DNA from 3 places in the Pseudoalteromonas sp. SR45-5 genome. Region 3 is predicted to be linked to each of the others. Evidence: predicted binding sites of a transcription regulator. Region 3 holds the regulator's gene; each other region holds the start of a gene.

Region 1 (3,466 bases), on a different contig from region 3:
GAGGTTTAAAATACCTTCCATCCTCTATTTACTCCTAAGCTAATGCAATCATAGCGTCGCCGGTAGTTACAGCATCGCCTTCACTAACTAACACTTCAGCAATTGTTCCGGTATGCGTAGCGCGTATTTCAGTTTCCATTTTCATGGCTTCCATAATAATCACTACATCGCCTTCGTTAACAACTTGCCCAGCTTTTACCTTAATCTTAAAAATATTACCGGCTAGAGGCGCGTTAAGTGTTTCACCTGATGCAACCGAAGCAGATTGAGGAATGTGCTCAGAGTCTTTTAATGTTACTTCTTTAAGTTCACCACCTTGCGCTACGACTACGTCATAAACTTTACCATCTACTTTTACGCTGTATTGCTCAGCCTTCACTTTGTTATTATTTGAAACTGATTTAGAAGGTGCTTTACTGCTTTTATCTTCAACAGAAGGTACTGGCTCAAATGCATCTGGGTTGTCGCGGTTTTTAATAAACTTCAAACCAACTTGTGGAAATAATGCATAAGTTAATACGTCATCAATTTGATCATCAGCAAGTGTTAAACCTTGCTCTTGTGCTTCTTTTAATAACTCAGCTTCAAGCGTTGCAAGCTCAGGTGCAATGTTATCAGCAGGGCGACAAGTAATAACTTCCGCTCCATCAAGCACGCGCTCTTGTAGCTCTTTATTCATTGGTGCTGGTGTTAAGCCATATTCACCTTTTAATACGCCAGCAGTTTCTTTAGTAATTGTTTTATAACGCTCACCCGTTAGCACATTAAGTACCGCTTGAGTGCCAACAATTTGCGACGTTGGTGTTACTAAAGGTAAAAAGCCAAGATCTTCACGTACACGTGGGATCTCAAGTAAAACCTCATTAAGCTTATCGGCTGCGCCTTGCTCTTTAAGTTGGTTTTCCATGTTTGTAAGCATGCCACCAGGTACTTGAGCTAATAAAATGCGCCCATCAACCCCTTTTAAGCTACCTTCAAATGCCGCATATTTTTTACGTACATCTCTAAAGTAAGCAGCAATTTCTTCTAGGTGGTTTAAATCAAGCTCAGTATCACGCTCAGTCCCTTCAACTATCGATACAATAGTTTCAGTTGCGGAATGTCCATAAGTCATACTCATTGATGAAATAGCGGTATCGAGCATATCAATACCAGCATCAATTGCTTTTTGGTAAGTAGCAGTACTTAAACCTGTTGTAGCGTGGCACTGCATAGCAATTGGAATAGATACAGTTTCTTTAAGTGCTTTAATTAGTTTTTCAGCATCGTACGGCTTTAATAAACCCGCCATATCTTTAATACAAATTGAGTGACAACCCATATCTTCAAGCTGCTTTGCAAGAGTTAGCCACATATCAAGTGTATGAACTGGGCTAACTGTGTACGAAATAGTACCTTGAGCGTGAGCGCCTACTTTTACAGCCGCTTTAATAGCTGTTTCTAGGTTACGTACATCGTTCATTGCATCAAATATACGAAATACATCAACGCCATTTTTATGTGCACGTTCTACAAACTTTTCAACTACGTCATCAGCGTAATGGCGGTAACCTAATAAGTTTTGACCGCGTAATAGCATTTGCTGTTTAGTATTAGGCATCGCTTTTTTAAGTGCACGAATACGCTCCCAAGGATCTTCGCCTAAATAACGAATACACGAGTCAAATGTAGCACCGCCCCACGATTCAATAGACCAATAACCCGCATCGTCTAATTTGCTAGCAATCGGTAGCATATCGTCTAGGCGCATACGCGTTGCTAATAATGATTGGTGAGCATCGCGTAATACCAATTCTGTTAATTTTAATTTAGCCATGTGTGTGCCCCTTATTTATTATTTGATTTGTACTGAGCAATGGCAGCACTAATAGCAGCGATGTGCTCATTAGGCACACCTTGAGATTTAAAAGATGGTGATTTAACTGGTGTCGCCACGTCAGGTTCGCTAAAGCGCGTCACCAAATTAGACATAAGCGTTACTGCACCAATTAATATCGACAGAAATACAAACACCCCAACCATGCCAGTAAGCATTAAGTTACCAGCCGTTGTGAGTAGAGCACCTATATCCATTTTTCTCCCCTTGAAACCCATATCGAAAATAAAAAATCGATTTAATTAAATATTTATTCACTGGATAATAACAAAACTAATCGCTTTGTCTACATCTTGTAAATTGGTAAAACCAATTAAACAATAAATAACATAACACTCAATTAATTTACATGCCATAACTCAGCAATCACGCGCTCTACAATACATACAAGAAATAACGACTATAGCTAATAGTTATATGGAAGTTGTTAATTAACTATCAAGCTAAGTAAAATAAACACTAATTCTTAATATAAAATGCAAAGCCACACACCAATTGTTAATTGGTCTTACCAAAATAAGTTTATTTAGTGAACATTTAGCAGTTATTTGCAACAGTGTGAATAACTTACATAACAAAGCGTAAAAGTTACTAACCAACTAATAGCTAGAATAACAGCAAAAACCCATAACTAATTGATATTTATGCCAAATAAATTTTGGCATATAACTGGCATTAGTTATTATGAGCAAATTTGATAACCAAGGAGAAAACAATGTTACGCTGGACAATTACATTTTTAGTTATTGCTTTAATCGCTGCAGTGTTAGGTTTTGGTGGCATCGCAGGTGCCGCAGCTGGTATAGCAAAAATTATATTTTTTATCTTTTTAGTACTTTTAGTGATTTCATTAGTTTCAGGTGCACTACGTGGTAAATCACCCAGGTAGATAAAGCATTCATCTAACAAACACTAAAATTTAATTAATACTTACAAGGAATTACACTATGAACTCTACAACTTTAAAAGCAGCACTAATCGCAGTATTTGCAGGTTTTTTCATGATGGGTTGTGAAGACAACCATGCAGAAGATGCTGGCGAACGTATCGACGAAGCAGTAACTGATGTGCAAAACTCTGTTGAAGATGCATGTGAAAATGTTAAAGAAGGCGTGAACGCTGAAGAAACTAACTGTTAATTCTTCTTGTACCGCTAAAAAAACGGCTTTCGAGCCGTTTTTTTGTGCCAGTAATAAAATCACTGACTATAAAGCTGCTCATTTAGCAGTTAGCTTGTTAAAATAAAAAAAACGATATTTAAAGCAAGGCAAAATGGCATTCACAACCACCTACACATTAGATAAACCCTACTTTTACGAGTGTTTTGATGAGTCACTCCCTTATAGTAAGCGTGCAAAACCTAAATACTTTTTACTTGTGTTGTTAGTTGCGCTTGGTCTATTTGGCATTTATGTTTTAGACGATCATTACTTAGGATCGTTTATGATCATGTTAGCGGTACTCGAGTGCGTCGCTTTTTACTATCGCAGACCATGGTGGGTAACCAGACAAATGCTCAGCAGAGCATCAGGCTCTGAGGTAACACTTACCTTTGATGAAGAAGGTATTAAATCTGCTAATCATTACAAA
Region 2 (3,466 bases), on a different contig from region 3:
TTTTATACTTTATTAATGGATGTCATGACTGAACTTGTAGCCCAGCAGCGTACTGCCAAAATACTAAGCCAACGAGCTCATGACTTATTGCTTGGGCATAGCTTTGCGCATCAGCAAATTGGTTTCATTCATACATTAGATATAGATTACGGCGAACCCATGAAGCAGCGTACCTTGCTTCAGGTTGAAGTGGCCGCACAGAATAAACGCCAGCAAAGCAGTACTGCACATCATAAGTACCGCGCTCAAGCCAGTGAGCAACTGCACAAAACAATTGAAACAGCTATATATAAGCAGCTCGAAGATATAGATGGCGTAATTCATAGCACCATAGGTATTGAAGATGGCATTGCCAATATACTCGATATATTAGCGGTAAAGTCAGCGTCGGTAGGGCGTTTAGAGCCATTGGTTAATGATATAAGCTGGTTGGGTAGGGAGTTAGTAACGCTCGTTAATTTACCTTACTATCGTAATCAACGTAGTAAAAACACGTCTGTAAAAGTAGATAAGCCATCGCTCGCCCTTCGTTATATTGGCCTTGATAACTTACAGCTAGTTATTCCTACATTTGCTGCCCGCCATTGGATGCCACATAGCACCGAACCATTTTCGTTATTAAAACGCCGGCTACGCGACAGCGCGATGGCAAACGCGATTGCAGCGCAAAAAATTGCACAAATTAATAATGTAAATGACGTTCATGCATTTACCCTTGGTATGCTTTTAGATGTAGGGCGAATTGCATTAGTGCGCTTGTACTTAAAAACGTTTGAGCAAATATGGCAACGTAAAGTACAGCTAGCCCGAAATGAAAACCAAAAAGATTTACACACCGCATTATTAGAGCTTCAGCCCGACCCGCTATTTTTAACTACTCTACTTAGCAATAAATCGATAGAAGTAAGCGCTAAGGTAATAGACAAAATGGCTTTTAAATATTTACCGTTTAAAGGGGTAATGCAGCAGCTAGTAAATGGGGTAGATAAGGGCGATACATTACTGCCATTAACAGAAGTAATGCTAAAGGCACGGTGCTATTCTCAATATCTTAATTTAAAAGAACATCAACTTATTGAACCTGATGAAGCTCTAAGCTGGTTTTCGCACTTTAAGTTCACTAAAACGGAACTAAAAACCCTCCAATCGAGTAATTTTACCAATTTAGCTATTCAAATTGACTAAAAATCTGAATTTTTTGTTAATTTTTTTGCGACTAACCATTCATTTTCATCTTATTGTTATATTACATATTTGCCGATTAAAGCGTGTGCGCCTCTGTACTCATGCGGTTAGTTGCCTAAAAATAAGCATAAATAGCTATGCAAATAGTTATTCACTATCTATGAAATAATATCTTTAGCCCTTTATTTTCAAGGGATACATGAAAGTTTTTAACGAGACAGATATCAGTAATTCTGAAATAATGTGCGTCTGAAAATTGAACCACAAAGCAATTTTGCGCAATTATCAGGTTACTGATCTTGCCTATAAAGTTGGTTACAAATATTAACCAAACACCTATTTTGATGTTTTGTGTTGCTCACAATTAAGAGGAAATAAAATGACAGTCAATCGCGAATTATTTGATCACGTAATGGTTCCTAACTACGCACCTTCAAGCGTAATTCCTGTTCGAGGCGAAGGCTCTCGCGTATGGGATCAACAAGGTCGAGAGTTTATCGACTTTGCTGGTGGTATTGCAGTTAACTGTCTTGGCCATTGCCACCCTGCATTAGTAGGCGCATTAAAAGAGCAAGGCGAAAAAATCTGGCATCTATCTAACGTAATGACCAATGAGCCGGCACTTCGCCTAGCTAAAAAAATGGTTGATGCGACATTTGCTGAAAAAGTTTACTTTGCCAACTCTGGCGCAGAAGCAAACGAAGCCGCGCTTAAATTAGCGCGTCGTTTTGCACTTGATAAGTTTGGCGCAGAAAAATCACAAATCATCGCGTTCAACAAAGGTTTCCACGGTCGTACATTCTTTACCGTAACTGTTGGCGGCCAAGCTGCATATTCAGATGGTTTTGGTCCTAAGCCTGGCGACATTGTACATTGTGATTACAATGACCTTGCTGCATTTGATGCACTTATCAGCGATAAAACATGTGCCGTAATGATGGAACCTCTTCAAGGTGAAGGCGGTATTGTTTCACCAACTGATGAGTTTGCTCAAGGCGTTCGCGATTTATGTACTAAACATAACGCACTGCTTATTTTTGATGAAGTTCAAACAGGTGTTGGTCGTACTGGCGATTTATATGCATACCAAGGCTTAAACGTAGTACCTGATATTTTAACTTCGGCTAAAGCACTTGGCGGCGGTTTTCCTATTGGCGCTATGATCACAACAACTGAAATTGCACAGCACCTTAAAGTAGGCACACATGGTTCTACTTATGGCGGTAACCCGCTTGCCTGTGCTGTTGCAGAAGCGGCATTTGATACAGTAAATACCCCAGACGTACTGGCTGGCGTAAAAGAAAAAGCAGCATTATTTAATGAACTACTTAGCGCGGTTAACGAAAAATACAACGTATTTAGCGAAATCCGTGGCCAAGGTTTATTAATTGGTGCAGTAGTGAACGAGCAATACAAAGGTCGTGCAAAAGAGTTTTTAGTGGCAGGTACTGAGCAAGGCCTTATGTCACTAGTTGCCGGTGCAGACGTAATACGTTTCACTCCATCTTTAGTAATTCCTGAAGCGGACATTCGCGAAGGTATGGCACGCTTTGAAAAAGCAGTAGCAAGCGTAGTAAACGCATAAGCGACTTAAGCCAACCAATTAAGGGCAAGCACCGCTTGCCCTGCAATTCCTATTTACCGTTATTTATAAGGGAGCAAGCGGACTCATGATGATCCTTCGCCCAATCCAGCAAAATGATTACTCAGCATTACTGAAAATTGCCCACGAATCTGGGCATGGTTTTACGTCTTTGCCATTAAACGAAGAACTATTGCAAAAGAAAATAGACCATTCTGTAAGTTCATTTGCTAAGCAAACGTCACAACCCGGTGACGAAGGCTACCTGTTTGTTCTTGAAGATAGCGAAACCGGTGATGTTGTAGGTACGTCTGCAATTGAAGCTGCGGTAGGGCTTGATGATGCATTTTATCATTATCACTTAAGTAAAGTGATTCACTCTTCGCGCACATTAAACGTATACAAAGCGGTTGATATTTTAACGCTATGTAACGACTACACAGGCGCTACAGAGCTTTGCACATTGTTTTTAAAAGATGGCTATCGTAAAAATTGTAACGGTAAGCTACTTTCCAAAGCGCGCTTTATGTTTATAAAGCAGCATCAAGAGCGTTTTGCACAAACAGTGATTGCAGAAATGCGCGGTGTGTCTGACGAAAACGGCAGTAGCCCTTTTTGGCAGTGGCTTGAAGAGCACTTTTTCTCAATGGATTTTCCAACAGCCGACTACCTAACAGGTATTGGCCAAAAGGTTTTCAT
Region 3 (4,719 bases):
AAGCTTTTTTAAAGTCAGTTTAGTGCTCTCTCGTGGGGCAATTGTGGCGGCTCTTGCACTTATTAGTATGGAAACCATGGCCGACTTTGCAACAGTGAGTTATTTTGCCGTAAGTACATTAACAACCGCCGTATACGATACGTGGTTTGGTTATTACTCACTTACAGCGGCCGCTAAAATATCGGGTGTGATGTTACTGCTGTTATTTTTAGCATTAATGGCAGAGCGTTTTAGTCGCCGAAACCAAGCGGTATTTGAGCGACAATCAAGTGTAAATAGCGAATCTCTCTATGTATTAAAAGGAAAGTCTGCTTGGCTCGCAACGGCATTTTGTAGCTTTATTTTACTTATCGCTTTTGTAATTCCTATTGCAGTACTTATAAATTACGCCATTACCTACTTTGATAAAGCATGGGATGTTGAGTTTTTTAGTTACGCTTGGCAAAGTTTAAAAGTGGCAGGGGTTGTAAGTGTTATAACCATTACATTGAGTGTTTTTGTGGTTTTTTATCAGCGTGTTGCAAAGCAAGCGTATCCGCTTATTCCTGGTCGTTTAGCAAGCACAGGTTATGCGTTGCCAGGAACTGTACTCGCTATTGCGGTTTTGTTACCCCTTACATTATTAGAGAACACTATTAACACAGCACTCGAGCCGTATAACTTAGACATTGGCTTACTGCTTACAGGTAGCATTCTTACTATTATTATTGCTTATATTGTTAGGTTTTACGCCATTGCACATGGAGCAATTGAGTCGAGTTTTTTACGTATTAGTCCATCACTTGATATGGCAAGCCAATCAATGGGTAAAAGCCAAGGGCAAACGCTGCGTTTAGTGCACCTACCTTTACTGCGAAGAGGATTGCTCACTGCTGCCTTATTGGTATTTATTGAGTGTATGAAAGAGTTGCCAGCTGCGCTATTGCTCAGACCGTTTAATTTTGAAAGCTTAGCTACTCATGTATTTCAGTATGTGAGCGACGAGCAATTAGAGCTTGCTTCAATATCTGCATTATTTATTGTTATCGTTGGGTTTATTCCTTTGTATTTTATTAATCGTTCTATGGAGCAGCGTAGTTAAATGAGTAGTTTAATTTTACAAGGCGTGAGCTATCACTATAACGGCACAAAGGTTATTCACGATTTAGATTTAACAGTGGGTAAAGATGAAATTGTTTGTCTACTCGGGGCGAGTGGATGCGGCAAAACAACCACATTAAAGGCGATTGCAGGTTTAATTGAAGCCAAGCAAGGGTCTATTTTTATAGACGGTAAATTAGTGAGTGATGAGCAATCTTTTGTCTCACCTGAGCATCGTAACATCGGCATGATGTTTCAAGATTATGCGTTGTTTCCGCATTTAACGGTGGCAAATAATATTGCATTCGGGCTTAGTAATATGAGCAAAGCTCAAAAGCAGCAACGCGTTGATGAAATGCTTAAGCTTGTACATTTAATTGGCTGTGCTGACAGGTTTCCACACCAGTTATCGGGTGGCCAACAGCAACGCGTCGCTATCGCTCGTGCATTAGCTTATAAACCTAGTTTATTACTCCTTGATGAGCCTTTTTCAAACATCGACACACAAGTACGCTTTGAATTAATTGCTGATATACGTCGAATTATTAAGGCAACTCAAGTATCTGCTGTATTTGTTACACATTCAAAAGAAGAGGCATTTGCCTTTTCAGATACACTGGCCATTATGCATCGCGGTAAAATTGAGCAACAAGGCACGCCTGAGCAGCTTTTTGCAGCTCCATGTTCAAAGGAGGTTGCAGAGTTTCTGGGTCAGGGCATATACTTAAGCGCAGAAGTGTTAACCGCAACTGAATATAAAACACCATTTGGTTTAGTCGAATCTTATGTTGAGAGTAAGCATAATGTAAGTGCAGGGCTTATATATGTGCGCCCTCATCAAATAGAATTAGTGGCAGATAACCAAAGTGACAAATTCAGCAAGCGAGCTACAATCATAAGTCGTCGCTTTATTGGTTCGGCGTATGTTTATTCGCTTGTTATTGATGAACAAGAAATTGAAGTTGCTGCACAATATGGCCAGTCATTTGAAAATAATGATCAGGTTATAATAAAAATAAAACCTCACACGGTGAATTTTTTCGAATCGTAATTAATTTGTTATTCGCTGTGTTTTTATCTGTAAAACTAAGGAATAACAATGGCGCAAGCGCAATCAGGGATTTGTGCTGAAGCAAACTTACACGGTTTGCACTTATTTTTTAATGTGTTTGATGGTCAAGACGAATCACTTCGCGCAAAGTTAAAACAAGTAAGCGCTATAGAAGAAGAGTTTAGCGATCAATTTTCAGAATCAATGCTCTCTTGTATGGTTGCTATTGGTGCGCAATACTGGCCGCATATCCTCCCTGAATACATTCCAAGCGAATTACAGAGCTTTCCCAATATAACCCATAGCGATCACCAAATGAGCGTACAACCGTGTGATTTATTTGTACAAATTCGCTCTGACCGTGAAGATGTTAACCATTTATTTGCGCTGCAAATTTTAAAATTATTTGCCCCCGATGTAGAGCTGGTGGAGCAAATTCGGAATTTTCGCTTTTTAGATGGTCGTGATTTTAACGGTTTTATTTATGGTGGCGACACCGCACATGGAAGAAAAAAGCGCGCTACGGCTTTAATCAGCAACCCTGGTAGCTTTGAAGATCAGGGGAGTTATATTCATGTTCAGCGTTATAAACATGATTTAACTATGTGGCAGCATTTATCATTGAGTGAGCAAGAGCAAATAATGGGACGTACGCGTCTTGATAACACGCTAATTACCCCAGCGATCGAAACCAGCCATGCTTCGCGAAGTGAGCTAAAAGACGAAGAGGGACAACCGCTACTATTAAATCAAAGCATGCCTTATGGCGACGTGTATGAGCAGGGAATGTTATCAATTACATGCGCTTGTACGGGCACCGCATTTGAAAAAGTACTTAATAGTCGTTTAGGGGAAGGGGATTGCTACGACCACTGGCTTGATTTTACTCAAGCCGATATGGGCTCTGCTTTCTTTGCACCTTCAATAGGGTTTTTAAAACAAATTTAATTTGCTATTAAACCGTATCAAATAAAATGCGAACACGTTCAAGTGTTACATCTATTTCAGATATTTTAGCAGGAGCGATAAAAATAGTGTCATCGCCGGCAATAGTTCCTAGTACGCCATCTGCTTTACCTAATGAATCTAATAAACGTGCAATAAGCTGAGCAGCACCTGGGCTGGTACGAATGATGATCATCATTTCGTTGTGCATAATGTCGATTACTAATTGGCGTAATGGGCTTTTAGCCGTAGGTACACCCATTTCAGCAGGTAAGCAGTAAACCATTTCTTGTTTGGCATTGCGTGTGCGTACAGCGCCAAATTTACTTAACATGCGTGAAACTTTACTCTGACTTATATTGTCAAAACCTTGATCTTTTAACGCATCAACTATTTCGCCTTGAGAGCCAAAATTTTCTTCTTTTAATAGTGATTTAAATGCTTTTACCAGTGCTTCTTGTTTATCTTGTGGTTGCATAGTCTTTATTCGTTTTTGTTATTTATGCCGCAAATTCTACACAAAAATGAATAATTATGCAGCAGTTGTTTAGTTAACTTGCCAGTTTGATGCGTTAAATCACATAAGTTTACGACTATGGTCGAAAATATACTTGAAATAGACAGGATAAATTTGTTTTTAGTCGCTAATTTCATTATCTTAAGAGCCACAAATGTTTCCTACCTCAAATTACGGAGAATTCCAATGAAAGTTGCTGTATTAGGTGCTGCAGGCGGTATCGGCCAAGCGTTGTCTTTATTATTAAAAACAGGCTTACCAGCTGGCTCTGAATTATCACTTTATGATGTTGCACCAGTAGTACCAGGTGTTGCGGTTGACCTTTCTCACATCCCAACAGATGTTAAAGTTGCAGGCTTTGGCGCAGACGATTTAAATAAAGCGCTTGAAGGCTCTGACATCGTTCTTATCCCAGCGGGTATGCCGCGTAAACCAGGTATGGATCGTGCTGATTTATTCAATGTAAATGCTGGCATCATCAAAACGTTAGCAGAAGGCATTGTTGCCAGCTGTCCTAAAGCGTTAGTAGGTATTATTACTAACCCAGTAAATGGCACAGTTCCAATTGTTGCTGAAGTATTCAAAAAAGCAGGTACTTACGACGCTAAACGCGTATTCGGTATTACTACGCTTGACGTTATTCGTTCAGAAGCATTTGTTGCTGAACTTAAAGGCGTAGACGTAGCAACTGTAAAAGTACCAGTAATTGGTGGTCACTCAGGCACAACTATTCTGCCTCTACTTTCTCAAGTTGAAGGTGTTTCTTTCACTGATGAAGAAGTTGCTGCACTTACTCCACGTATCCAAAATGCGGGTACTGAAGTTGTAAATGCTAAAGCAGGCGGTGGTTCAGCTACGCTATCTATGGGTGCTGCTGCAGCTCGTTTTTGTATGTCTTTAGTTAAAGGCCTACAAGGTGAAGAAGTTGTAGATTACGCTTACGTTGCTGTTGAAAATGGCGATGCAGAGTACTTTGCACATCCAGTACGTTTAGGTAAAAACGGCGTAGAAGAAATTCTTTCTTACGGCGAACTAAGCGCATTTGAAACAAAAGCAAAAAATGACATGCTTGAAACTCTGAAAAAAGACATCAAAGAAGGTGTTGATTTCATGGCGTAATAGCCAG

What was found. The regulator ArgR, encoded in region 3, controls arginine synthesis, uptake and breakdown. The targets are predictions, from matches to a motif close to ANTGAATANNTATTCANT.
Region 1: the regulator ArgR is predicted to act here: its motif matches at 2,118-2,135, upstream of H5072_RS14690 (OadG family protein).
Region 2: the regulator ArgR is predicted to act here: its motif matches at 1,312-1,329, upstream of H5072_RS07860 (aspartate aminotransferase family protein).

Annotation. Positions count from the first base shown of each region.
Region 1 covers NZ_JACJDN010000434.1:21-3,486, forward strand. The annotation lists gene oadA (sodium-extruding oxaloacetate decarboxylase subunit alpha) at 35-1,816, opposite strand; gene H5072_RS14690 (OadG family protein) at 1,828-2,073, opposite strand; gene H5072_RS14695 (DUF1328 domain-containing protein) at 2,592-2,765, shown strand; gene H5072_RS14700 (hypothetical protein) at 2,824-3,015, shown strand; partial or broken gene H5072_RS14705 (YcxB family protein) at 3,149-3,466, shown strand, end outside.
Region 2 covers NZ_JACJDN010000152.1:1,905-5,370, forward strand. The annotation lists gene H5072_RS07855 (HDOD domain-containing protein) at 25-1,185, shown strand; gene H5072_RS07860 (aspartate aminotransferase family protein) at 1,565-2,770, shown strand; gene astA (arginine N-succinyltransferase) at 2,856-3,466, shown strand, end outside.
Region 3 covers NZ_JACJDN010000286.1:88-4,806, reverse strand. The annotation lists partial or broken gene H5072_RS11565 (iron ABC transporter permease) at 1-1,081, shown strand, start outside; gene H5072_RS11560 (ABC transporter ATP-binding protein) at 1,082-2,131, shown strand; gene H5072_RS11555 (Dyp-type peroxidase) at 2,180-3,079, shown strand; gene argR (transcriptional regulator ArgR) at 3,087-3,554, opposite strand; gene mdh (malate dehydrogenase) at 3,780-4,712, shown strand.